DNA from 3 places in the Acidaminobacter sp. QWL-03 genome. Region 2 is predicted to be linked to each of the others. Evidence: riboswitches for the same ligand, from Rfam matches in the RefSeq annotation. Region 2 holds a riboswitch; each other region holds the start of a gene.
The links. Region 2 has a riboswitch for cobalamin ahead of AC4PHM_RS15415 (energy-coupling factor ABC transporter permease). Riboswitches for the same ligand answer to the same signal wherever they lie in the genome.

Region 1 (7,576 bases), 1.4 Mb from region 2:
TGCTGCCGGCTTCATTGATTGGCAACTGGCAGAAGGAAATTGAAAAGTTCGCCCCGGAGATGCCTTATCAGATCCTGCATAAAAGCGATCTCAAGGGTAAAGGCAAACTCGAGATTGAGGAAGGAAAATTCCTGTACATCACAACTTATGGGATGGCCGTCAAAATGGAAGCCTTAAAGGAAAAACACTGGGATCTGTTGATTCTGGATGAAGCCCAGGCCATCAAGAATCCAGGCACGAAGCAGACCAAGGCCATCAAAGCGATTCCTGCAGGTATGCGCATTGCCATGACAGGCACCCCCATCGAGAACAGGTTGAGTGACTTGTGGTCGCTCTTTGACTTTCTCAATCAGGGCTTGCTCGGAACCTCCAAGGAGTTTGCGAAATTCGGAAAGAAGCTGGGTGAGGAAACTATGGGTTACACTAAACTCAGAAGGATGATACAGCCTTTCATTCTCAGGCGCTTGAAGACGGATAAATCCATTATCGCGGATCTGCCTGACAAACTCGAGATGAACGCCTATGCTGGGCTGTCGAAAAAGCAAGTGCTGCTCTACAAGCAGCTGGTTGAAGACGTGAAGACGAAACTGGAAACAGCCGAAGGAATCGAGCGCAAGGGTCTCGTCCTGGCCAGCATCATGAAACTCAAGCAGATCTGCAATCATCCGGACCAATATCTGGGTCAGGATGCGTTTAAGGAGGAGCACAGCGGGAAGTTCGAGCATTTAAGGGCGCTTTGCGAAACCATTCACGACAAGCACGAGAGGGTGCTGATCTTTACCCAGTTCAGGGAAATGACGGAGCCCTTGTCTGCATTCCTCAAGGAAATCTTTGGCAAGGAGGGATTGGTGCTGCACGGCGGGACTCCCGTCAAGCGTCGCAGCGAGATGGTCGAGCAGTTCAACGGCGAGCATTATGTGCCCTATATGGTACTGTCCCTGAAGGCGGGCGGCGTCGGACTCAACCTGACAGCGGCGAACCATGTCATCCATTTTGATAGGTGGTGGAATCCCGCCGTCGAAAACCAAGCCACAGACCGCGCCTTCCGAATCGGTCAGAACAAGAACGTCATGGTGCACAAGATGGTGACCAAGGGCACCGTCGAAGAAAAAATTGACGCCATCATAGAGGAAAAGCAAAAGCTCTCGGGTGAACTCTTACAAGAGACCAGCGGCGAGCAGTGGATCACGGAATACAGCAATGAGACACTGGTGGCCATGCTCAGTCTGGAGAGTGATGTCTCATGAGTTTCTATAATTATCGAAGGCCGGAAACGGTCGCTGAGAAAAAGGCCAAGGCTCAGAAGGGACTCCAAAAGCTGATGAAGCAGAATCCTGAGGCTGAGCCGGTGATCATCGAGGGACGGACCCTGGCCAGAACGTGGTGGGGCAAAGCCTGGAATGCCAACCTGGAGAGCTATGCGGATTACAGCAACAGGATTGGACGGGGCAAGAGCTACGTGAAGAGCAACACCGTCCTGGACCTTAAAATCACCAAAGGCCGCGTCGACGCACTGGTCCAGGGCAGCCGGTCGAAGCCCTACAAAGTGGAAATAAGCATCGACACCTTAAGCGACGACAAATGGGCGCAGATCACGTCGCTGTGCAATCATCAGATTGATTCCCTGGAACAGCTGGTCGAAGGCAAATTTCCAAAAGCGCTGGAGGTTCTGTTTCAGGACCGTAAGTATGGGTTGTTTCCATCCCCCAAGGAGATTCATTTTGACTGCAGCTGCCCGGACTGGGCCAGCATGTGTAAGCACGTGGCCGCGGTGCTTTACGGCGTCGGCGCCAGGCTGGACCAGAACCCCATGTTGTTCTTCGAACTCAGGCATTTAGACGGACGGGAACTGGTGAAAAAGTCCATGGAGGCCAAGCTGGAAAGCATGCTGAAGAATGCCGGGAAGAAGAGCGAGCGGGAAATCCAAGCGGAAGAGTTGGAAGACCACTTTGGATTAGAGTTGTAAAGCAATAATTAATTAAATACAAAAACAAAGTCCCTTTGCCGATGGTCACGGTTCTCACAACCATCGGCAAAGGGACTTTTTCGTTTAAATTAGACTGAGTGCCAGTTGCCTAAAAATCCCCCGTCGTAACACCAGCAGCGTTAAACGTCGCCATTTCATCCGCGATCTTCAGCGCAGCCTCAACCATAGGGAACATAAGAGCGGCGCCTGTGCCTTCACCCAATCTCATATGGAAGTCGAGACGGAAGTTAATGCCAAGCTGTTTCAGGCCAATCTCGTGGCCTTTTTCTTCAGAGTTGTGGGAGGAGATCATGTAGGCTGCTGAAAGAGGCGCGATTTGAGCAGCTGCGAGGGCCGCGGCGGTGGAGATGATACCGTCCAGGATGATAGGAACATGCCGGTAAGAGGCTTCCAGGATTGCGCCGGAGAGCGCCGCAATTTCAAGGCCACCGACTTTGGACAGCACACCGATTGGATCAGCAGGGTCAGGTTGGTTGACTTCGATCGCTTGGCGAATGATGTTTTCCTTATGTTTGAGGGCGTCATCCTTAAGTCCGGTGCCGCGGCCTGTGACTTCTTCGACACTGTGTCCGGTGAAGACAGAAATCAGCGCCGCGCTCGGCGTCGTGTTTCCAATACCGACTTCGCCGGTAGCGAGGAGGTTCACACCTGAATCAATGGCTTCTGAGGCGATTCTCGCGCCGGTAAGAATTGCACGCATAGCGTCTTCTCTCGTCATGGCTGGTCCATGGGCAATGTTGTCCGTGCCGTTTTTGACGCGGTTGGCCATGAGCACTGGAGGATCCAAAGGGGAGACTATGCCAATATCCGTGCAGATGACTTCCGCGCCTCCGTGCCTTGCCAGGACGTTGATGCCGGCTTCTCCTCTCAGATAACTGTAAAACATCTGGGCAGTGATCTCCTGTGGCGCGGCACTTACGCCTTCCACAACGACGCCGTGGTCGCCTGCCATCAGGAGGACGGCTTTTTTGTTAACTTTTGGGTTAGGGGTGCCCATAATCCCCGCGATTTGCTGGGCAATGTCTTCTAAGACGCCAAGACTTCTCAGGGGCTTAATTTTGGAGTCCAGTCGCTGCTGCATGCCGGCGGCCGCATTCTGATCCAGCGCTTCAATCCCGCTGGCAAGTTCTTTTATTGCCGCTTCGAGTGCTTCGGGGCTTGCGCTTTTGAGTGCTTCCAGGCCGTGAAATTTGTTTGTTTTAAGTTCGGTTGTCATTTTAAATCTCCTCCAAGTCAAATTTTGGTAAAAAAATAAAGTCCCGCCACAATAAAAAGTATTGTGGTCGGGACTTTGCCGTCATCTCCGCTGCTCTCCGTTACCCAGGAAAGACTTTTGTTCTTAGGCAGGTCTCCTGACTCAAGGGACTCAAGCGTCTTAGTTCGCCCCCTTCCCGGCGAAAGCCAGTGGATCAGCGAAAGACTCGTCCTTTACAGTGGTGGGTCCGTACCGGAGTTTCACCGGTTTCCCTATTCTCCCCAGCATGGGGCACCTAAGAGCGTTCATGTTCAATTAATATGATTCTAACAGAATTTTTGAAGATATCAAGTGCAAAAAGGTATAATTTGGATGTGTGAAAGTAATTATGGGAGGAGCGTTGTTATGGATCAACCATCGGCAGAGCTTTTAAAGAAACTCAACGTTAAGGATCAGACTTCAATATTTGCTTTCAATGTCCCTGAAGCATTCAGCAGTGTATTAGCGCAGTGGCAGGAGCAATTGACAGTACTTTTTGATCCGCCTGGTGAAACCTGCCTCTTTGTATTGTGCTTTGCGAGGGACCAAGCGCAGCTGGCGGAAATTAAACCCATTCTCAAAAGCACTATGGACCCATCCGGTTTGATCTGGGTGGCGTATCCTAAAAAATCGTCCAAGAGATACAAGTCGGATCTCAGACGGGATAACTTTTGGGACGCTTTTAAGGACCTTGGCCTTGAACCTGTCAGACAGATCGCACTGGATGAGGATTGGTCAGCGCTCAGGTTTAAGCCTGGGAGTGAGTTGAACCACCCATGACTGAAGTCACGGGATTCTTGGGTCCTCACATCCACCGATGCGAAATATACCAAGCGATCCCCACAGTTCCTGCGGTTCTTGTTACGTTAACTTACGATTCTTAATCCTTCTTTTAAAATGTTGACGGCTGCGTTGAAATCCCTGTCGATTTCTAGTCCACATATCTCGCACTGATATAGCCTTACACTTAAATCCTTTGTCTGTTCACTTTGATGACCACATTCAGAGCAGAATTGACTAGACGCATAGAACCTGTCTACTTTGTGTACCAGCTTATAATTCCATTTACCCTTGTACTCCAGTTGTCTGAAGAACTCTGAAAAGCCCGCGTCAGCAATGCTCTTTGCCAGTCTTCTGCTTCCCATCATACCTTTCACATTTAGGTCTTCTATGAAGATCTGATCGTAGCGATGGATCAGCGATGTACTCAGCCTGTGAATGAAATCCTTTCGGCAGTTTCTAACCCGCTTATGCCAACGGCTCACTTTGACGCGCTGTCGGTTTCGATTCTTTCCGCCCTCCTGACGACGGCTAAGCCTGCGCTGTTCTTTGATCATGCGTTTTTCATATTTTCGGTAATATTTTGGATTTGCCGCGACCTCCTTGTCAGAGGTGTAATAGAACGCTTTCAAGCCCATATCGATGCCAACGTTTGCACCCGTCGCAGCAGCTGGCTCATGCTCTATTTCAATACAGCACAGGCTGACGTAATACTTTCCATCTGATTCTTTGGTGACCGATGCAGATACCAGTCTACCCTGATAGGGTCTTGAATAGGCAATTTTAACATCTTTTACTTTTGGAAGTTTGATTTTGCAGTTTTGCTTTCTATACTTGCCGGAGGAGGTATACTGAACTTCCTTTTCCTTGACCTCGATATTGTTTCCGGTCCAGCTCATTTTGCAGGACTGGACTAAATCCCTGTAGGATTTGAATTTCGGGTGTCCTTCCAGATCATAAAAGGTAAGCGTTTTACCTGTCCGCGCTGCTTTTTCCAGGGTTTTCTTCGAGTATTTCTTTGGACCTTTATTAAAGCGTGAATAAACACTCGCTAGGTCTTTAAGAGTGTTCTGTAAAACAGATTTTTCGCACTGATAGAGCCATGGATGAGTTGCTTTGAGCTCAGTGAGCAGCTTCGACATCTTATTGTAAGGGATGAGGTGTTCCTTCTTCTCATACCGATCCATGTTCAGTTTCAGAAAATGATTCCAAACAAAGCGCTTTGCTGAGAACATAGTCTCGAGTTGTACCTGCTGAGTTTTATTGGGTTGTATTCGGTACTTATAGCCCTTTTCAATCCGCATGCTCTCAGCACCGCCCTATTTTTCTTTTTGTGATTGTATATAGGCTTCAACTTGAGCTTCAATATTCTCGAAACCCGTAACGACAAAATAACCTGGATTCCATAAGTGCCCATCCTCAAAGCTATCTTTTAGCCACGGACAATTCTCAAACATGAATCTGCCGCTGACACCTTTGAGCGCTTTAATGAAGTTGGGAATGTAGTGCTGAGGTTTACAGTCGATCAGCAAGTGAACGTGATCTTGATCACAGTTAAATTCTTCAATTGTAAATCCATTTTCATCCGCTATTTTAAAAAGGATTTCCTTGAGTTTTTCCTCTACCGCGCCAGTCAGAACTTTTCGTCTATACTTGACGCACCAGACAATATGATACTGAATAGAGTAGACATAACCTCGACCTTTTTTTACTTTAGACATTCCACAACACCTCAGTACTATTATAACATACGGTTATGTTGTAACAAAGTAAATTGAAGGATTACAATTTAATTCATAACTATACATAAGGCGCCGCTAACCCACGACTGAAGTCACGGGTGTGCGCGGTTATTTAATCAAGCGAAAGGGCCAGTAGGAGGCACAATTGAATAGAGGGTGCAAAACAATAAAACCAGCCCCTTGCGATGTGTTGTGGAAATGGATGACCATCGGCAGAGGCTGGCTTTTTGTTTAAAATTGTTGGGTAGTGATAAATCAGTTCACTTGAGTGGTGAGGAAGATTGGCAGGGTCATGTGGGAGATTTGGTCCTGGAGCTCCTCGATGCCGTCCAGATGGCGGTCTTCGTCGTTAAGGATGGACTCGAGGATTTCGCGGGTGGCAAAGTCTCTGACCTCGCCGGCCAGGACGATCGCGTCGTTATAGGCCTTGACGGCGTCCATCTCAGCCAGGCGGTCATTTTCCAGCTGCTTGATGGTGTCGCTGCCAATATGCACCTTGTTAAGCTGGGTTACAATTGGAATGCCTTCCAGGAACAAAATCCTGCCGATTAGTTTTTCCGCATGCTTCATCTCATCAATAGCTCGCTTCTCGAAATGCTTATGTAGCTTTTCATAGCCCCAGTTGGCACACATCTCGGAGTGGACCATGTACTGGTTGACGGCGGTGAGTTCATCTGACAGTAGACCATTTAGCGCGTCGATCAATTCTTTGTTGCCTTTCATACGCTCAACTCCCAAATTTTAATGTTTTGTACATCGTTATCTAGTTTCCCTTTTTTGAGGATTATAAACGCAATTTCGTCAATATACTATGGGGAGAAAGGGAATTAGATTGTGTGCAATGTAATATACTTTCTGATGAAGGTGTCTTGAAAATCATCTCAGCAGCTCAAACATTCCAACTATGAACAACGCAGAACCAGCAAGAGCGAAATACCCACCTATGACCAGCACAATATAGACTGTTATGGCGCGCTCTTTGTATTTCAAAAAAGCTCGGATTCCGGTAATAAAGGCTGCGCCTGCAATGATAAACGTAAGATAGAGCACGGTGCCTAAAATTGGACTGTTGATTGGATTTGGATATTCAATATCGTTATTTAAGGCTCTCGATAGGTAAGTACCTAAAAAAGTGAGTAAGATGAAAACTACGAACAGTATGACCGACCATTGTCCGGTTTTGGTTTTGGGGAGAAAAGCAGTCTTCATGACATAAGCCTCCTTAGGAAAGTCACAGGAACGAAGGTGGTCAATTGATTATCTGTATTTATACCCTGAAACGAATAATATTAAAGTATGTTTAAGTGGAAACTAGCAAAGTAGAGGGAACGTGGAATAGTTTGTCAGCGGCTGCGACTTTAGCTGCGACTGCGATTGTGTCTGCGTCTGCAGCTCGAGCCTATCGCCACTTATCATCACCTAAAAAACCTAACATCACCGAACGAAACCTATCGACGCCGCCGTCCAACTTCAAAATGGAGAATTATTCAAAGGCTTGTTAATGTTAAACAATAGGCAGCTAAGCCACGTGAGTAATCACCAAGAGAATGGATATAAATACATATATTTCTTGTAAATCTTAAAGCACTACAGCACTCGCCTTAAGTAAAAAGTCCTTAAACATCACCTCAAGAATCTTTAACGTTTATCAACCAATCCGTTGACCAGTTAAATGACCTTACTCCACCCTAAGTCACTTCTATAACGAGAGTTGAGTTATTGAGTCCTATGGGACTGTGAAAGCGACTGCTGTGGCACAGGACCAGAACCCCCAAAAGGAGGTGACTAATCTATGAAGCCCTTCAAATTGCCGGATCATTTCCTCCTGGGCAG
Region 2 (7,576 bases):
TGTTTTAAGCGCTTATGACTGTGGCTGGATGTTTGATTGCTGTGGAAAGCCTCTGAGTTTAAAAGGCGACCAAACTGGCGCGGCAGCCATTCTCAGTCGAATTGAAATGGAAATCAGACGACATCAGATCCCGGAAATGATTGTGGCCTGTCCAAATTGCCATCAGGTTTTCAGTAGGACTCTCAGTATTCCTGTGACGGATATTTATGATTTTCTTAAACGAGAAGGCTATAAGCTGGTGCCGAACTCGGTGCCATTCAGGGTATTTACCCCTTGTCCGGATCGCGGTACCGGGAAAATGGCTGGCTCTATAGAAGCCCTCCTTGGATCTGAAATCGTCGGTTCTAAGGGCCTGCCTTGCTGTGGTCTTGGGTTGAAACAGCCAGCCAAGGCAAAGGAGGCCCTAAAGATCATTCGAGAGACGGCGCCGGAAATGAAAGCCTACTGCGCCAGCTGTTATGGGCATCTAAGCAAAAACGGTGTGAAGATGACGGGACATGTATTGTCGGAGGTCATGGGGCTGGAGGAGAGACCATCGGCAGGGCTTAAAAAGGCTTTAAACCGGCTTCGGCCCAAACAGTGGCAAAGGGAGGAAAAGTGAATGCTGGATTCCTACGGACGAAAGACCATAGATCCGCCTGTGCGGCTTCTTGCAAGGCTTTTTCACCGCGCGGGTCTGACCCCCAATGTCGTGACCATGGCGGCTTTTGTTGTGGGCTGCGCCTCAGCCGGACTTTTGGCTTCGGGTCATCCCTGGTGGGGGGTGCTGGCGCTGTGGCTGTCCGGGCTTTTGGATGTCGCGGATGGTGAACTGGCCAGACTGACAAAGTCCCAGAGTCCCTCCGGGGCGCTTCTGGACCTGATTCTGGACCGCATGGTGGAAGCCCTGGTTCTTCTGGGAATGGTGCTTTATACGCCTGAGCTTGCCGTTGTGGTCATCTTGTTCCTGATCAGCGTTATCTTCAACTTCTCGACGTTTTTGGCCGCCGGTGCGTTAATGACGAATGCCGGCAAAAAGAGTATGCATTATGATCCAGGTCTGATTGAGCGAACGGAGACCTTTGTTTTTTTCACCGCGGCCATCCTGCTTCCGGACTACAGCCTATGGATTCTGGGGGCATTGACGGGATTGATTATTCTGACTGGCATTCGAAGATTTTTTCAGGTGTTTGATGCGCTGAGGCAGTCTTAGGCTGTTGAGTCGGCACAGCCTTTACGGCGTCATAAAATAATTGAAGGTAAGGAGAACTGCTATGCGCTTAAGGAACGGAAACCAAATAGAAACTAGAAACCCAAACAAAAAGCTTCTGAGCTTGATTCTCGCCGGCGTGCTTGCTGCCGGCGCCCTGGTGGGCTGCGGTCAAACCACGCCAGCCGCAGAAAAGGCAGATCAGACTGCTGCAACCTTCGCCAGCTGGTCTGAAGTGGAGGATGCCGGCCGTGACAAAACCGTGACCATTTTAATGTGGGGCGGCAATGAACTCGTCAACACTTACATGGATCAGACTGTCTCAAACTATCTAAAAGAGACTTATAATATAACCTTGAACCGTGTCCCTATGAACCCGCCGGAATATTTGAGCCTGCTGCTCAATGAAAAAACCGCCGGCGTGGCAGAGGGCTCCGCAGATCTTCTCTGGATCAATGCGGAGAACTTCAGGACTGCTAAAGAGGGCGGCCTGCTTTGGGGGCCTTATGATCAACTCCTTGAGAATCAGGGGAAGTATTATGAGACGTCCGCCGGCGACCTGAACTCCGACTCCGGGATCCCCATTGAAGGCATGGAAGCCATCTGGGGCAGAGCGCAGCTGGTCTTGACTACAGACGTGTCCAGAGTCGAGGCACCACCAAAATCCTATAAAGCCTTGCTGGAATGGGTCAAAGCCAATCCGGGGCGTTTTACCTATCCGAATCCCATGGAAGACTTCGCAGGCAGCGCCTTTGTCAGAAGTGCCCTGTATGAATTGACCGGGGAGAGTGACTGGAGCGCTGATTTAACAGAAGAGGCATTCAAAGAAAAAGCGAAGCCGGTGATGGATTACTTCAATGAACTGAAGCCTTATTTATGGCGGGAGGGGACAACCTATCCATCCAGCCAGGCGCAGCTGGATGAGCTCTTTAAGAACAATGAAGTCGACTTCACAATTGGCTTTGAGCTAGGCAAGACAGCGGGTCAAGTGGCAGCTGGCGAGTATCCAGAGACAGCGGAGGCTTATGTGTTTGATACCGGGACCATCGGCAACGCGCACTATCTCGCAGTGCCTTTTAACGCCCCACAGAAGGCTGCGGCGCTGCTGACCATCAACGCCCTGCAGAGTCCGCAGCTCCAGCTTGAGAAGTTCAAACCGGAGGTTTGGGGGGACATGCCTGCCTTTGATGCGGCGGCACTCACAGAAGAAGAAAAAGAAGTGCTGAAAGCCATTGAGGCTGAGGTGTTTCCAATGCCTCTAGAGGCGCTGGTGGAGCGGCGTTTGCCAGAACTTAAGGCAGTATACATTGACTGGATTGAAATGCTCTGGTCGGAAATGGCTGGCGTAGGCGTCCGTACTGGAGCGAACTAATGGAAGGGCGCCGGGCAACGTGGCGCTTCTGGGCACAGCTGATCCCGGCCATGATTCCCATTGCGCTGTGCCTGGTGTTTGGACTGGCTGAGGTTTTGAAACTTGCTTTGGGCTATGTGCCAATCCTGGACATGAGAGCGGTGACGCTGGATTATTTCTCGTCATTGTGGCAGCGTCCGGATTTTTGGCGGGACGTGGTCTACACTGCCGGACTCAGCGCCTCGGCCGCATTTTTGATTGTCCTTATGGGCGCATTCATAGCCTGGGCGCTCTCGGGAAGCAGTCGCCTGGCCATGAAAGTACTGATCAGCCTCTGCCTCGCAGTAACGGTGATTTTGCCTTACGGCGTCGTGGCGCTGGCGACTCAGTCGCTGCTGGGTCAATCTGGATTTCTGGCAAGGTTGGCAGCCCAGTGGCACTGGATTGAAACGCCCTCTGAGTTTCCAGTCTTCCTTTACACACCTTTTGGCCTTGGACTTTGGTTTCCGTATGTATGGAAAGGCAGCGCTTTCGCGGCGCTGATCCTGAAACCGTACTATGACAAAATCCGCAATACCTTTGAGCTCGAAGCCAGAACCCTTGGCGCCGGCGGCCTGACCCTGTGGCACAGCCTGTATCTGCCTTCGTCGGCCGGACTCCTTGCGCTGGCAGGTGGCGTCATGTTTGCCTTCATTTTTGGCAGCTTTGAGGTGCCGGTGTGGCTTGGAGCATTGAAGCCCGAGCTGCTGCCTGCCAGATACTATGCGTTGCTTCTTCACCCAGACCTTCACAGACTGCCGGAGCGGATGGCGCTGGTGATCACACTGGCAGTATTGTGCCTGGTTTTGACGTTGTTTTTTGTCGCGCTGCTGCATCAAGCCTTTAAACGAGGGCTGGGCTATAAGCACTGGCTGGCGCCGCTGAGTCGAAAGCTTGGTGTGACCCCGCGGTCCGGGGAACGTTCAAGGCTGATGATAGCCTGGCTCTATGCCTTAATGATTTTGTTACCTATGGTCTGGTTTCTCCTCTATGGTCTGTCACCCTCTCTGAGATTCCCTCAGCTCATGCCTGATTTTTCTGGTGCTGTGAGGCGCGCCTTGAGCGTCGTGTCTGACCCCATGCTGCAGAAGGCTTTAAAACAGAGCCTGATGATCTCAGGGCTCACCGGGGTGCTGGCGAGCTTTGCTGGTTTTTGCGCCGGGAGGGCCCTCTCGAAAAAGAAGGCTGTGAAGGGGCGATCCGCAGCCATGGTGATCCTGGCTTTGCCGCTGCTGTTTCCCGGTGTAGTATTGATCACGGGGGCACAGATGGCCAGCATCCGGCTGGGCTATTACGGCTCCTGGCTTTCCGTGGTAATCTGTCATATTGCCATAGTCGTTCCTTACGCTGTGGGGCTTCAGTTCCAGTATCAAAGCCAGTCGGGTCATGCCCAAGAAGAGGCGGCAAGAACCCTGGGCGGACGGCCTCTGGATTATCTTATCAGAGTGCTGCTGCCCTCGACGCTGCCGCCGCTCATCCTCAGCTTTTCCCTGGCTTTTTTGATGTCACTGACAGAAACCTTCTCTACGCAAATGACCAGCGGCGGTCGAATCACCACTCTGGGAGCGCTGCTGATCCCCGCGCTGGAATACGGAGATCTGTTCAGGGGCAGCCTGTATACCATAATTTTTATTTTAATCAATGGCAGCCTTTTTCTGATGGCTCATGCCGTTTCAAAATCCTGGATCAACCGCTCTGACTACAGAAAGGAAACCCTATAATGCTGCGACTGATGGCGCTTTCAAAAACCTATGAGCATAGAAAAGTCCTGGAGGACATTACCTTTGAGTGTTCCCGTCCGGAACTGGTAGCGGTATTGGGGCCTTCCGGCTCAGGCAAGTCGACGCTGCTTAAGCTGATTTCCGGTTTGGTACGGCCTGATGGCGGAGGTCTTGAGCTGAATGGCAGGGACATGGCCGGGCTCCCTCCTGAGCAGCGGGGCATAGTCTACATTTCTCAGGAGCCATCCCTGTTCACCCATATGACCGTTCTGGACAATTTGTGCTATGGCGCGGACATTCGCGGGATTCCCCGAAAAGAAATCACGGCGGAGCTGCAGCGACTGATTCGACTGCTGGAGCTGGAAGGCCTTGAAAACAGGTATCCAAGAGAATTATCCGGTGGTCAGAGACAACGGGTCGCCATAGGCCGGGGCCTCGCGGTCAAGCCTTCTGTGCTGCTTCTGGACGAGCCCTTCTCAAGTCTGGACCTGGCGCTGCGCACCAGCATGGGGCAGATGATCCGCAGTATTCGCGACAGTTATGAGGTTACCATCATTCTGGTGACCCACGATCCCGGCGAAGCAATGGCTTTCTCGGACCGCATCATGCTTCTGAGTGAAGGACGACAGCTTCAATGCGGGACACCTGCAGACTTATACCGGCATCCAGTGACTCTTCTGGCAGGGCGGATGCTGGGCAGACTCTTGCCGCTGCCGGAGGCTCTGTCAAATCTGGGGGGACATGGGGCGTTGCCCATTATAGAACTTCGGGAAGAGCGCTCTGAGGGCATCCAGATCCTGAGGCGCTGCTACAGGCCGGAATCCGTCGTTCTGGTTCGAGCAGGGGAGAAGGACGAGGGGGCTTATAGAGTGGGCCGGGTGAGCCGGGACGGCCTTGAATGTCGTTACCAGTTATTAAGTGCGGCTTCTGCCGATGGTTTTGAAATCGTCACAGCGCAAAAAAGTCAAATCGTGGTGAATGACGTGGTGAAGCTGGCGTGGGTGTGACGGAAAAATGGAAAATTAGGGTTGCCTCCAAGCCACTATGGGTCAATGTTCAAGGTGCTATAGGTATGGAGCGCACTGGCCTTGGCAGAGTGAAAGTTTTCCTTCAACTTCTTGACAAGGCCAAAGTGATGATTTATGCTTGACTCAATTGAATGAATCCAGTAAAGGTTTGCCAGGAGAAATCCTGGCAATTAAAAGGGAAGTCGGGTGAAAATCCCGCGCAGTCCCCGTTGCTGTAAGGTGGAGTACACTTGCTTAATGTCACTGATGGCTAGTCCATTGGGAAGACGCAAGATTGTATGATGAAGCTGAGCCAGAAGACCTGCCTTTATTGTAGTTAGCATTTTTCTGCGTGGAGACGGAAAAGGTTATGATGAGGCATGCTATGTCTCTATGATCGCAATATGACTCTGACGCTTTAATGCGCCGGAGTTTTTTTTATGCCTTCGCGCCCAAATTCATGGAGGTGTCATAATGTATACAAAAATAGCCAAGACAGCAATTGCATTGTCGTCAGCCGCCGCCCTGATCCTCTTGGCTGCTGCACCAGCCGGAGCCATGCACATTATGGAGGGTTTTCTGCCCCCGCTGTGGGCACTGATCTGGGGATTTATCAGCCTGCCGTTTCTGGTGGCGGGATATTTTTCGATTAAAAGGCAAGTTGAGGTCTCGCAAAAATTTCTGGTGCTGATTGCCATGTGCGGCGCCTTTGCCTTTGTGATGTCCTCACTGAAAATTCCTTCCTTGACGGGAACTTGCTCCCATCCGACAGGCGTTGGCCTTGGCGCAATTCTATTTGGACCCTCAGCCATGGCCATTATTGGCGTTATAGTTCTGCTGTTTCAGGCTTTTTTTCTGGCCCACGGCGGGCTGACGACCCTGGGCGCCAATACCTTCGCCATGGGCATTGCAGGGCCTCTGGTTTCGTTTTTAGTGTATCAGCTCATGAAGCGCTTAAAAGTGAAAAGCAGCACAGCCGTTTTTCTGGCAGTGTTTTCGGGCAACATGATGACTTACATAGTTACGGCAACGCAGCTCGCCCTGGCACATCCGTCAGATGGCGACGTTATGACGTCCCTGTTCAAATTTCTTGGCATTTTCGCATTGACACAGATTCCTCTGGCCATCAGTGAAGGACTGGTAACCGTAGTTGTTTTCAGCGTCCTTGAAAAATATAACGGCGAAGCGCTCAAAGCGCTTAAAGTCATAGCGTAAAAGCGAAAGGAGCACGGCAGCATGTTGAAAAAAAATCTGATTTTTATTGCGTTGACCCTATTACTCGCGGCTGTACCCGTCATAGTTTTAAAAAATGCCGAGTTCTCGGGGGCTGATGGCATGGCTGAAGAGGCGGTTATGGCCATTGATCCGGAATATGTGCCTTGGTTCGAGCCTCTGATTGAACTTCCCAGCGGCGAAGTGGAGTCTTTGGTGTTCAGCCTGCAGGCCGCTATTGGAGCAGGTGCATTAGGGTTTATCCTGGGCAGGATGACTGCCGGCAAGAAAGAGGTTGACAGTCGTGCTCAGCAGGGATGATGCAGTGCTCAGAGCCCGAATTGCAAGGGTGAATCCAAAGTCAAAGCTGCTGTTTGGCTTCTGCGCTACCGTGACCCCGCTGTTGGCGGATCATGCTGAGTTTAGTTTCATAATGATTTTTATCATAGGGACCTTAACGCTTCGCAGCACGGAACTGCGTGTCAGCGCCTACCTCAAATTGCTGGCCCTGCCTCTCGGATTTCTTGCCATGGCTGTCCTTCCGCTAATGCTGCAGGCTCATGCTGAAGGGACTTCGCTAATCATTGGCGGGTCTATGTTCGGCAGGATTATTGGCATAGACCCAGAAGCTTTTGCCGATGGTTTCGATACCACCCTACGCAGCCTCGCAGCCGTCAGCGGCATGTACTTCATTCTGCTGACAACCCCCATGTCCGACCTTTTTTGGGCGCTGAAGGAATTTAAAATGCCGACATTGCTGATCGCCCTGATGTCGTTGATGCACCGTTATATTTTCGTCTTCTTGACGGAGCTCAGAACCATGAAAACCGCCCAGACTTCACGACTGGGTTATGTCACCTTTGAACGGTCTGTTCATTCAGCGGGACAGCTGATCGCAAGCTTATTTTTGAGGGTCTATATCAAATGCGACAGGGTTCATGACGCGCTGGAGTCCCGTGGTTACAGCGGCGACTTTCAGCAGCTTGAGAAGCAGTACGAGTCGGGCGGCGCACTTGTTTGGGGTGCCGCGGCAATGGCCTTGCTGGCAGGTGCGACG
Region 3 (7,576 bases), 550 kb from region 2:
AGAAGCAATTATTTCTGAACTCAAGCTTATTGACGGCAAGGGCAATGGCATTTTAATGATGGACCGCGAGTTCAGAGCGCGCGTGTTCAATCCGGCTGCTGAGTAAGGTTGCCAAGCAAAAAGAGATTTGATGGCCGGCCGGACAATTTTGTCCGGCCGGAAGAATTTACATAATCAGGAGGGACATAATGTCAGCCATTAAGGGAACACAAACAGAAAAGAACCTTTTGAAATCCTTCGCTGGTGAATCACAAGCGAGAAATCGCTACCAAATGTTCGCAAAGAAGGCTATTGAAGAGGGTTACGAGCAAATCGCCGGCCTGTTCAACGAAACGGCCGACAACGAGCGCGTTCACGCAGAAATTTTCTTCAACTTCCTGACAGCCGGTGAAGCCCTTGAAATCACCGCGGCTTACCCTGCAGGCACAGTGGGCTCAACTTATGAGAACCTTCTTGCGTCAGCGCATGGCGAAAACGAGGAGCACACCGTGCTGTATCCTATGTTCGCCAAAGTCGCTGAAGAAGAGGGCTTTAAGGATGTCGCCACGGCTTACCGCATGATCTCGAAAGTTGAGTATGAGCACGAAATGCGCTATCTCAAACTGGCAGAAAACTGCGCTAACGAGGAAGTCTTTGCCAAAAAGGAAAAGACGCGCTGGAAATGCCGCGAGTGCGGTTATGTCCACGAAGGCGAAAAAGCGCCTGGCGTTTGCCCGACTTGCAAGAAGCCTCAGGGCTATTTTGAAGTCAAGGAATCGAATTACTAATCCATTTGTGGATGTTTAAAAGTTGAGGAAAGCGGCGCGAAGGCGCCGCTTTTTGTGTGTCCGGAAACTCGATTTGAAAGAGCGGAAAGTGGTATAAAGAAGTTAGAGAGTGAGTTTGAATTAAGGAGGTTTTAACCAATGATGGTCACCAGAGATCAAGCCTGGGTGCTTCTTAAAGAGTTTGTAGAGACGGAAAGCCTTAGGAAGCATGCCCTCGCCGTTGAGGCCGCCATGCGCGGCTACGCAAAACGCCTGGGAGAGAACGTTGAAGTTTGGTCAGCGCTCGGACTGCTTCACGACCTGGATTACGAAAAATTTCCGGATAGGCATCCTTATGTCGCTGTAGACCTGCTCGAGCACAGGAATTTTCCGGATGAGTTTGTGCTGGCCGTAAAAGGCCATGCAGATTATACGGAGACGCCAAGGGAGACGCTGATGGCGAAAATGCTTTACGCCTGCGACGAGCTTGCCAGCTTTGTAGTTGCGGTGGCACTGGTGCGGCCTGACGGCTTTGAAGGCCTTGAAGCTAAATCCGTCAGGAAAAAACTGAAGGATAAAGCGTTTGCACGGGCGGTGAACCGGGAGGAAATTGAAAAAGGCGCTGAAGCGCTTGGTTTTGAGTTAATGGAACACATTCAGACGGTCGTCGACGCCCTTAAGGAAAGAGAAGCCGAGCTTCAGGCTGAGGGACTCAGCTTATTGTAGCGGCGTTTGCTGGCTGTGAGAACAACATGAAACCTAAAAAAACCGCAGTCATCTGACGGCGGTTTTGGTGTGTGGCGTATAATGAGCGCAAAGTCTACATAGGCTGGCTCTTTAATTTCATCTCATCAATACCTTGGTTGGCAAGGGCGTCAACCTTGGCATTCATTTCGAGCAGATGCTTGAAGGTGTCCTCAGAATAGGTGCGTCCATTGTAGCGCTCAATCTTTTCCTTCCACTGGCGGACTTCTGTCGTTTTTTTCAGATTGAGATGACCTTTGATTTTTAAGAATTCTATTTTGCTGAAGCTTTCGACCAAGGGCAGCAGTGCTTCCCATAGGTCTCTGTTTTCGACCGGCTGCCGGGAAGAATTGATCCAGCCGTTCAAACGCCATTTATCATACCAGCGCTCTCGAAAGCAGTTGACCAGATAGGCGCTGTCTGAATAGATTTCAACAGACAGATCCTTGGATTTAAGGACTTTAAGGGCTTCCAGCACGGCAGTCATCTCCATGCGGTTGTTGGTGGTGTCAATCTCTCCGCCGTAGAGGGTTTTGACGTTGTCGTTGTATTCGAGGAGCGCTCCCCAACCGCCAAAGTTTTGATCCGATTGATTGCCGGCGCAGCCGCCGTCTGTATGTATGGTCACGAGTTTCACGCACGGAAGCCTCCTGTCTTTCAAGTGATTTTTAAATCTCATTGCATGATTTTCAGTTAAATTTAAGGGTTTATTGACTATTATTGCACAAAAGCAAAAAAAAGGCTATAATCGTTTCAATGAGACCACAGCCAATGTGGCGCGAGTAGCCAAATGACGCGAGTAGCCGTCAGGCGCAATAGCCGCAAGGCGCGATCGGGGGAGGAAAGTAAATCATGGACGCAACAGATAAGGAAATCCTAAGAATCCTTCAGGACGACGCCAAGCTGTCCATTTCTGAATTGGGACGAACCATTGGTCTGTCAACCACGGCGACCAAGGAGCGCGTGAAAAAGCTTGAGCAGGAAGGTGTCATCAAAGGGTATACAGCTGTCTTGAATGCCTATGAGGTTGATGCCGGCTTACTGTCCTTTATAAGTATTCCACTTGGGGATGTCAGCATAGCGGAGATGGGCGAGAAGCTGGTCGCTATGCCGGAAGTCCTGGAATGCCACAAAGTCACTGGAAATACCACCTTTTTAATCAAAGTCAGAACCTCTACGACCACGGAGCTCGAGAACGTCATTGAGAGAATCAACGACTTTGCCCGAAATACCTACACTTACGTCGCACTCTCTACTTTAAAAGAGACTTCCAAACTCAAGATTGACTAAACCTCTGCGCGAGGCCGTCACCTTGGTTAATGGAAGCTCATTGAATCACAAATAATCGTACTTCAGTACAACAATCCACTAAAAAGGCTGCTCCGGCGGCATGGTGAGCATACCGTGTCCCGAAGCAGCCTTTATGCTTAAAGCCTTAGGTGGATCCCTACTCGTAGAGGGCAGTTTTGATCCCGTGCTCCGCGAGGGCGCTGCTTAAAATGGTCATGGCTTCCCGTACATTAGGCGTTCTGCCCTGATGCAGGAGTTTGCCCTCAAGTGCCATTGCCGGCATCATTTCAACTCCGGCTGCCTTGATGAGCCGGATATCAGCTATGATTTCAACCTCCAGTGAAACTTTCAATTGTCGTATGGCCTCATCCACGATGGGCGCAATTTTCGAGTACCCTCAGCACACTTGATCATAAATAATCAATTTCATGGGCGTGACTCCTTTCAAAGTTCCCGGGGGTCTATTTCTTTTCCTGAAGTAAAAGGGCTTCGAGGCTGCTGCGCCCCGGAACCGCGTTCGCGGCGTAAACCACTTTGCCATCAATGCTCATGGCCGGTGTGGTCATGACACCCGCCTTGTAGATCTCCATTAGGGATTCTACTTTTTCAACCTCGGCTTGAAGGTCGTATTCAGCCAAAATCTCAAGGACCAGTGCGTACATTTTTTCACATTTATCACAGCCGTGGCCGTAAATTTTTATGTTCACAAGTTATCCCTCCCGGATGACGCGCTTTCATGTTGTCTACATTGTACACCCGAAGGACTTTTAGAGCAAGACTGGGGGCGGATGCGCGGTGGGATGCAGCGGACTGGCGGTAAAATTATGGGGTTTTCCACAGGAAAAGCCCTAAGTCTGTGAATCCCTTGTGTAAAATCTGTGTAAAACGGTGGATAACCTGTGGACTATGTGTATAACCGAATCTGTGTTCGCATCGAAATTTGTCGAATAAACACCCTTAATACGACTTATCCACAGAAACTGTGGATGAACTGTGTAAAAGTTCAGTTTTCTTGGGGATGGGATGTGTAAAAGCCCGCTGAAGGTGGGGAAAACAAAAACCACTCATCCAGAGGGTAAACTGTGGATTTAATGGTGAATCTGAAGGCGATCCATTTAAGCCGATAGTCTTTAGAACGGAACTTATGCAAGCGGGGTTGCATTTTTTTCTGTGATCAGGTATGATAGGTCTGAAATTAACATAAATCCTTGGTGTCTACGGACTTAATTGGGAAGCCGGTTTGAAGCCGGCACAGTCCCGCTACTGTGAGCGCAGCAATTGGAAACGCGCGAGTCAGGAACCAGCCGAAGGATTTCTGGTACATCAACTCACGAGGATGAGGTTGACCGGCTACATAGGCGAACCCTATATATAATAGGGTTTCCAGCTTATCCGTATCGGTCCTCACCTAAAAAAGGGAGGATTTTTTTAATGTTCAAAAAGAAGTTTTGGTCACTGCTCTTAATGCTCACGTTGGTTTTAACACTGGCGGCATGCCAGTCCCCTGCCCCGGAGACGCCTGCCGAAGCACCTGCTGAAACGCCTGCAGAGGCACCTGCAGAAGCAGCCGTAACCGTGTATCCGCTCACAGTGACGGATGCCTCGGGTAAAACAGTTGTCATTGAACAGGAGCCTATGAAGGTCGTTTCTTTGTCACCGGCTGCGACTGAGATTGTCTATGCCATAGGCGCAGGCGAAAAATTGGTAGGCCGAACCGATTACTGCAAATATCCTGCTGAGGTGGCGGATGTCCTCTCCGTCGGCACAATCACGGAGCCCAACATTGAAACCATAGCCTCTGTCGAGCCGGACCTGATTCTCGTGTCCAACATGTTTAACGATGATGTCCGCATCAAGCTTGAATCACTGGGCTACAAGGTACTCGACCTTTCTTCCCATGACACTTTTGAAGGCGTCTACAACGCCATTTCACAGACCGGCAGTGTCCTCAACAAACAAGACCAGGCAACTATCATTGTCGAAGACATGAAGACAACTGTTGCTCAGGTCGAAGAAAAAGTAGCCGGTGTCGAACCAAAGACCGTTTATTATGTTGTAGGGTATGGCGAGAGCGGCGATTACACTGCCGGCGCAGGTACGTTTATTGACCAGATGCTGACCATGGCAGGCGGCGCTAATGTCGCCAATGACACGGAGGGCTGGAAATACAGCATTGAGAAGCTCGTGGAGAAAGATCCGGAGTTCGTGATCTGCTCACTGTACAATGACGATAAAGCAGGCATTGAAGCCACGAATGGCTACAAAGAGCTGACGGCGGTCAAAGAAGGCCGTCTTGTGGAAGTCGACAACAACCTCATTGATCTTCAGGGACCCAGACTTGCACAGGGACTGCTTGAACTCGCGAAAATAATGCATCCGGAGTTGTTCTAATTCAAAACGGATGTTTCCCGTTACTAAAAAAGGATGTGTGGCACGCATGAAAAAGCGAAATAAAAAGCTGATTCAAGGCCTTGTGGCGCTTGCTGCAGGACTCGTGCTCGCCGTTGTCGCCGCAAGCGCAATTGGCTCTGCAGATATTTCATTCATGGACAGCGCCAGGATTCTGTTATCCAGAATTCCGTTGTTTGACACCATGATTCAACTGGATGAAATAAAACCCACACACGAGGCGATTCTATTGAAGATCCGCCTGCCACGCATCTTTCTTGCCGCTTTGGTTGGCAGCGCCCTGTCTGTATCCGGGGTAGCCTATCAGGGCATCTTCAAAAATCCAATGGCAGATCCTTTCGTCCTTGGGATCTCCTCTGGCGCGGCTTTAGGCGCCACCTTAGTCATTGTGACAGGCTTCAATGCAGGTATCGCCGGACTCAGCTCTGTTTCGGTGGGCGCATTCACCGGTGCGATTATGGCAGCTTACATTGTTTACAACGTCGGCAGAGTCGGCAACAGGACGCCGGTGGTGACGCTGCTGCTTGCGGGGATCGCGGTCAACTATCTGCTGTCCTCCATGATTTCCCTGATTATGTCGCTCAACCGCGATGAAATGGAGCACATCATTTTCTGGACTATGGGAAGCTTTGCGACGGCAAACTGGATGCAGATTCTGGTGGCTGCGGTGCCAATCACCATCGGCACAGGGTACTTGCTGATGTATGCCAGGGATCTCAATGCCCTTGCCATAGGCGAGGAGAGCGCAAAGGGTGTCGGTGTGGACACTGAAAAGGTGAAGAAGAGTATTCTGGTGGTGGCCTCCATTGTCACAGCGGCGGCGGTTTCGGTCAGCGGCATCATAGGCTTTGTGGGGCTCGTCATCCCCCATGTGGTTCGGATTATTTCGGGCCCGGATCACAGGACTCTGCTGCCGTTTTCGATCTTAGGGGGCGCGACGTTCCTGGTGATTTCAGACACACTGGCCAGAACCCTGATCATGCCCGGAGAGCTGCCTATTGGCATCATAACGTCAGTTTTTGGCGCGCCGTATTTCCTGTATCTGTTGTACCGCAATAAAACGCGGTCGAGTGTGAGGTGAGTGTAATGGAATTTCCAATTCTCGTCGAAGGTCTACACTTCGCGTATTCCAAAACGCCGGTGTTGAATGGCGTGGACATGCGCATCCGTAAAGGCTCGTTCACGACTATAGTCGGACCAAACGGTTCCGGGAAGTCCACGTTTGTCAAGAACCTGACCAGGATGGTGCATTCGGGCAAAGGGATCGTCACGGTGAACGGCCGGGACCTCGCGTCTTACTCCCACAAGGAGCTCAGCAAGGTCATAGCTTCAGTGCCCCAGGTCACCGCGACTGAGTTCGACTTTTCCTCTCACGAGATGGTCATGATGGGTCGTTATCCGCATCTGAGACGATTTCAGCCGGAGTCGGACCTGGACCACAAAATTGTCGAGGACGCCATGAGGGCAACAGGTGTCTGGGAAATGCGGGATTTTCCCATCAACAGCCTCAGCGGCGGCGAACAGCAGCGCGTGATCATTGCCCGGGCCATTGCCCAAGAGCCTGAGATTCTGGTGCTGGACGAGCCCATTGCCCATCTTGATCTGCATCATCAGATCGAACTGATGCGTCTCACGCGAAAGCTAACCAAGGAGCGCGGCATCACTGTGGTGGCGATTCTCCATGACCTCAATTTTGCCATTGAGTTCAGCGACTATGTCTTCATGATGAAGGATGGCCGCGTTTACAAAGAGGGGCCGCCTGCCAATGTTATAAAAGAGGAATACATCAAGGATGTCTACGCGGTGGATGTGACACTGATTGTCAATCCGGTGACGGGCAATCCTCATGTGATTCCGAGGTGAAGTGATAAAAAAGAGAGTCTGCCGATGGTTGATAATACAAAACCATCGGCAGACTATTTTTATGCCTTATTTTTCGCCAGAGTCTTGAACCTGCGGATATCCCCCAAAATAACCTCCAGGGACTTCAGCCAGAAATCTTTTGTGGTGACGTCAATGCCCACAGAGGCACAGACCGATTCTACAGAAGCCTTTCCGGATTCGGACAGGAGCTGGTCGTACCGAGGCAGGAAGGACGTCCCTTCTTCTCTGTAGAGTTGATACAGGCCCTTGGCGAACAACAGCCCAAAGGCATAAGGGAAGTTGTAGAAATTGACTGAAGCGCTGTAATAATGACCTTTGACCAGCCACATGTAAGGGTGGCGGACATCAGGATCCATGGCATCACCATAGGCAGCTTCCTGGGCCTTCAGCATTTCTTCCTTCAGCTCATTCACCGACAGGGCGTGGTCCGTTCTAAGCTCAAAGAGGCGGGATTCAAAGAGATAGCGGGAATAAATGTCGACAATAGCCTGCCCGGCATCCTG

Region 1: it holds a riboswitch for cobalamin, as region 2 does, so the genes downstream of both, cobT (nicotinate-nucleotide--dimethylbenzimidazole phosphoribosyltransferase) here and AC4PHM_RS15415 (energy-coupling factor ABC transporter permease) in region 2, are expected to answer to the same signal.
Region 3: it holds a riboswitch for cobalamin, as region 2 does, so the genes downstream of both, AC4PHM_RS13070 (ABC transporter substrate-binding protein) here and AC4PHM_RS15415 (energy-coupling factor ABC transporter permease) in region 2, are expected to answer to the same signal.

What each region holds. Positions count from the first base shown of each region.
Region 1 is NZ_CM178752.1:1,169,387-1,176,962, reverse strand. It holds gene AC4PHM_RS05345 (DEAD/DEAH box helicase) at 1-1,247, shown strand, start outside; gene AC4PHM_RS05340 (SWIM zinc finger family protein) at 1,244-1,966, shown strand; gene cobT (nicotinate-nucleotide--dimethylbenzimidazole phosphoribosyltransferase) at 2,076-3,203, opposite strand; cobalamin riboswitch at 3,313-3,496, opposite strand; gene AC4PHM_RS05330 (hypothetical protein) at 3,588-4,001, shown strand; gene AC4PHM_RS05325 (RNA-guided endonuclease TnpB family protein) at 4,088-5,305, opposite strand; gene tnpA (IS200/IS605 family transposase) at 5,321-5,722, opposite strand; gene bfr (bacterioferritin) at 5,999-6,466, opposite strand; gene AC4PHM_RS05310 (hypothetical protein) at 6,620-6,952, opposite strand; gene AC4PHM_RS05305 (glycoside hydrolase family 1 protein) at 7,536-7,576, shown strand, end outside.
Region 2 is NZ_CM178752.1:3,334,162-3,341,737, forward strand. It holds gene AC4PHM_RS15390 (heterodisulfide reductase-related iron-sulfur binding cluster) at 1-601, shown strand, start outside; gene AC4PHM_RS15395 (CDP-alcohol phosphatidyltransferase family protein) at 602-1,192, shown strand; gene AC4PHM_RS15400 (ABC transporter substrate-binding protein) at 1,254-2,561, shown strand; gene AC4PHM_RS15405 (ABC transporter permease) at 2,561-4,300, shown strand; gene AC4PHM_RS15410 (ABC transporter ATP-binding protein) at 4,300-5,307, shown strand; cobalamin riboswitch at 5,456-5,651, shown strand; gene AC4PHM_RS15415 (energy-coupling factor ABC transporter permease) at 5,782-6,522, shown strand; gene AC4PHM_RS15420 (energy-coupling factor ABC transporter substrate-binding protein) at 6,544-6,840, shown strand; gene cbiQ (cobalt ECF transporter T component CbiQ) at 6,824-7,576, shown strand, end outside.
Region 3 is NZ_CM178752.1:2,781,263-2,788,838, forward strand. It holds gene AC4PHM_RS13035 (ferritin) at 1-106, shown strand, start outside; gene rbr (rubrerythrin) at 189-767, shown strand; gene AC4PHM_RS13045 (HD domain-containing protein) at 906-1,472, shown strand; gene AC4PHM_RS13050 (ribonuclease H family protein) at 1,567-2,127, opposite strand; gene AC4PHM_RS13055 (Lrp/AsnC family transcriptional regulator) at 2,343-2,780, shown strand; gene AC4PHM_RS13060 (thioredoxin family protein) at 2,938-3,153, opposite strand; gene AC4PHM_RS13065 (thioredoxin family protein) at 3,242-3,487, opposite strand; cobalamin riboswitch at 3,973-4,104, shown strand; gene AC4PHM_RS13070 (ABC transporter substrate-binding protein) at 4,212-5,171, shown strand; gene AC4PHM_RS13075 (FecCD family ABC transporter permease) at 5,218-6,270, shown strand; gene AC4PHM_RS13080 (ABC transporter ATP-binding protein) at 6,276-7,052, shown strand; gene AC4PHM_RS13085 (M3 family oligoendopeptidase) at 7,112-7,576, opposite strand, start outside.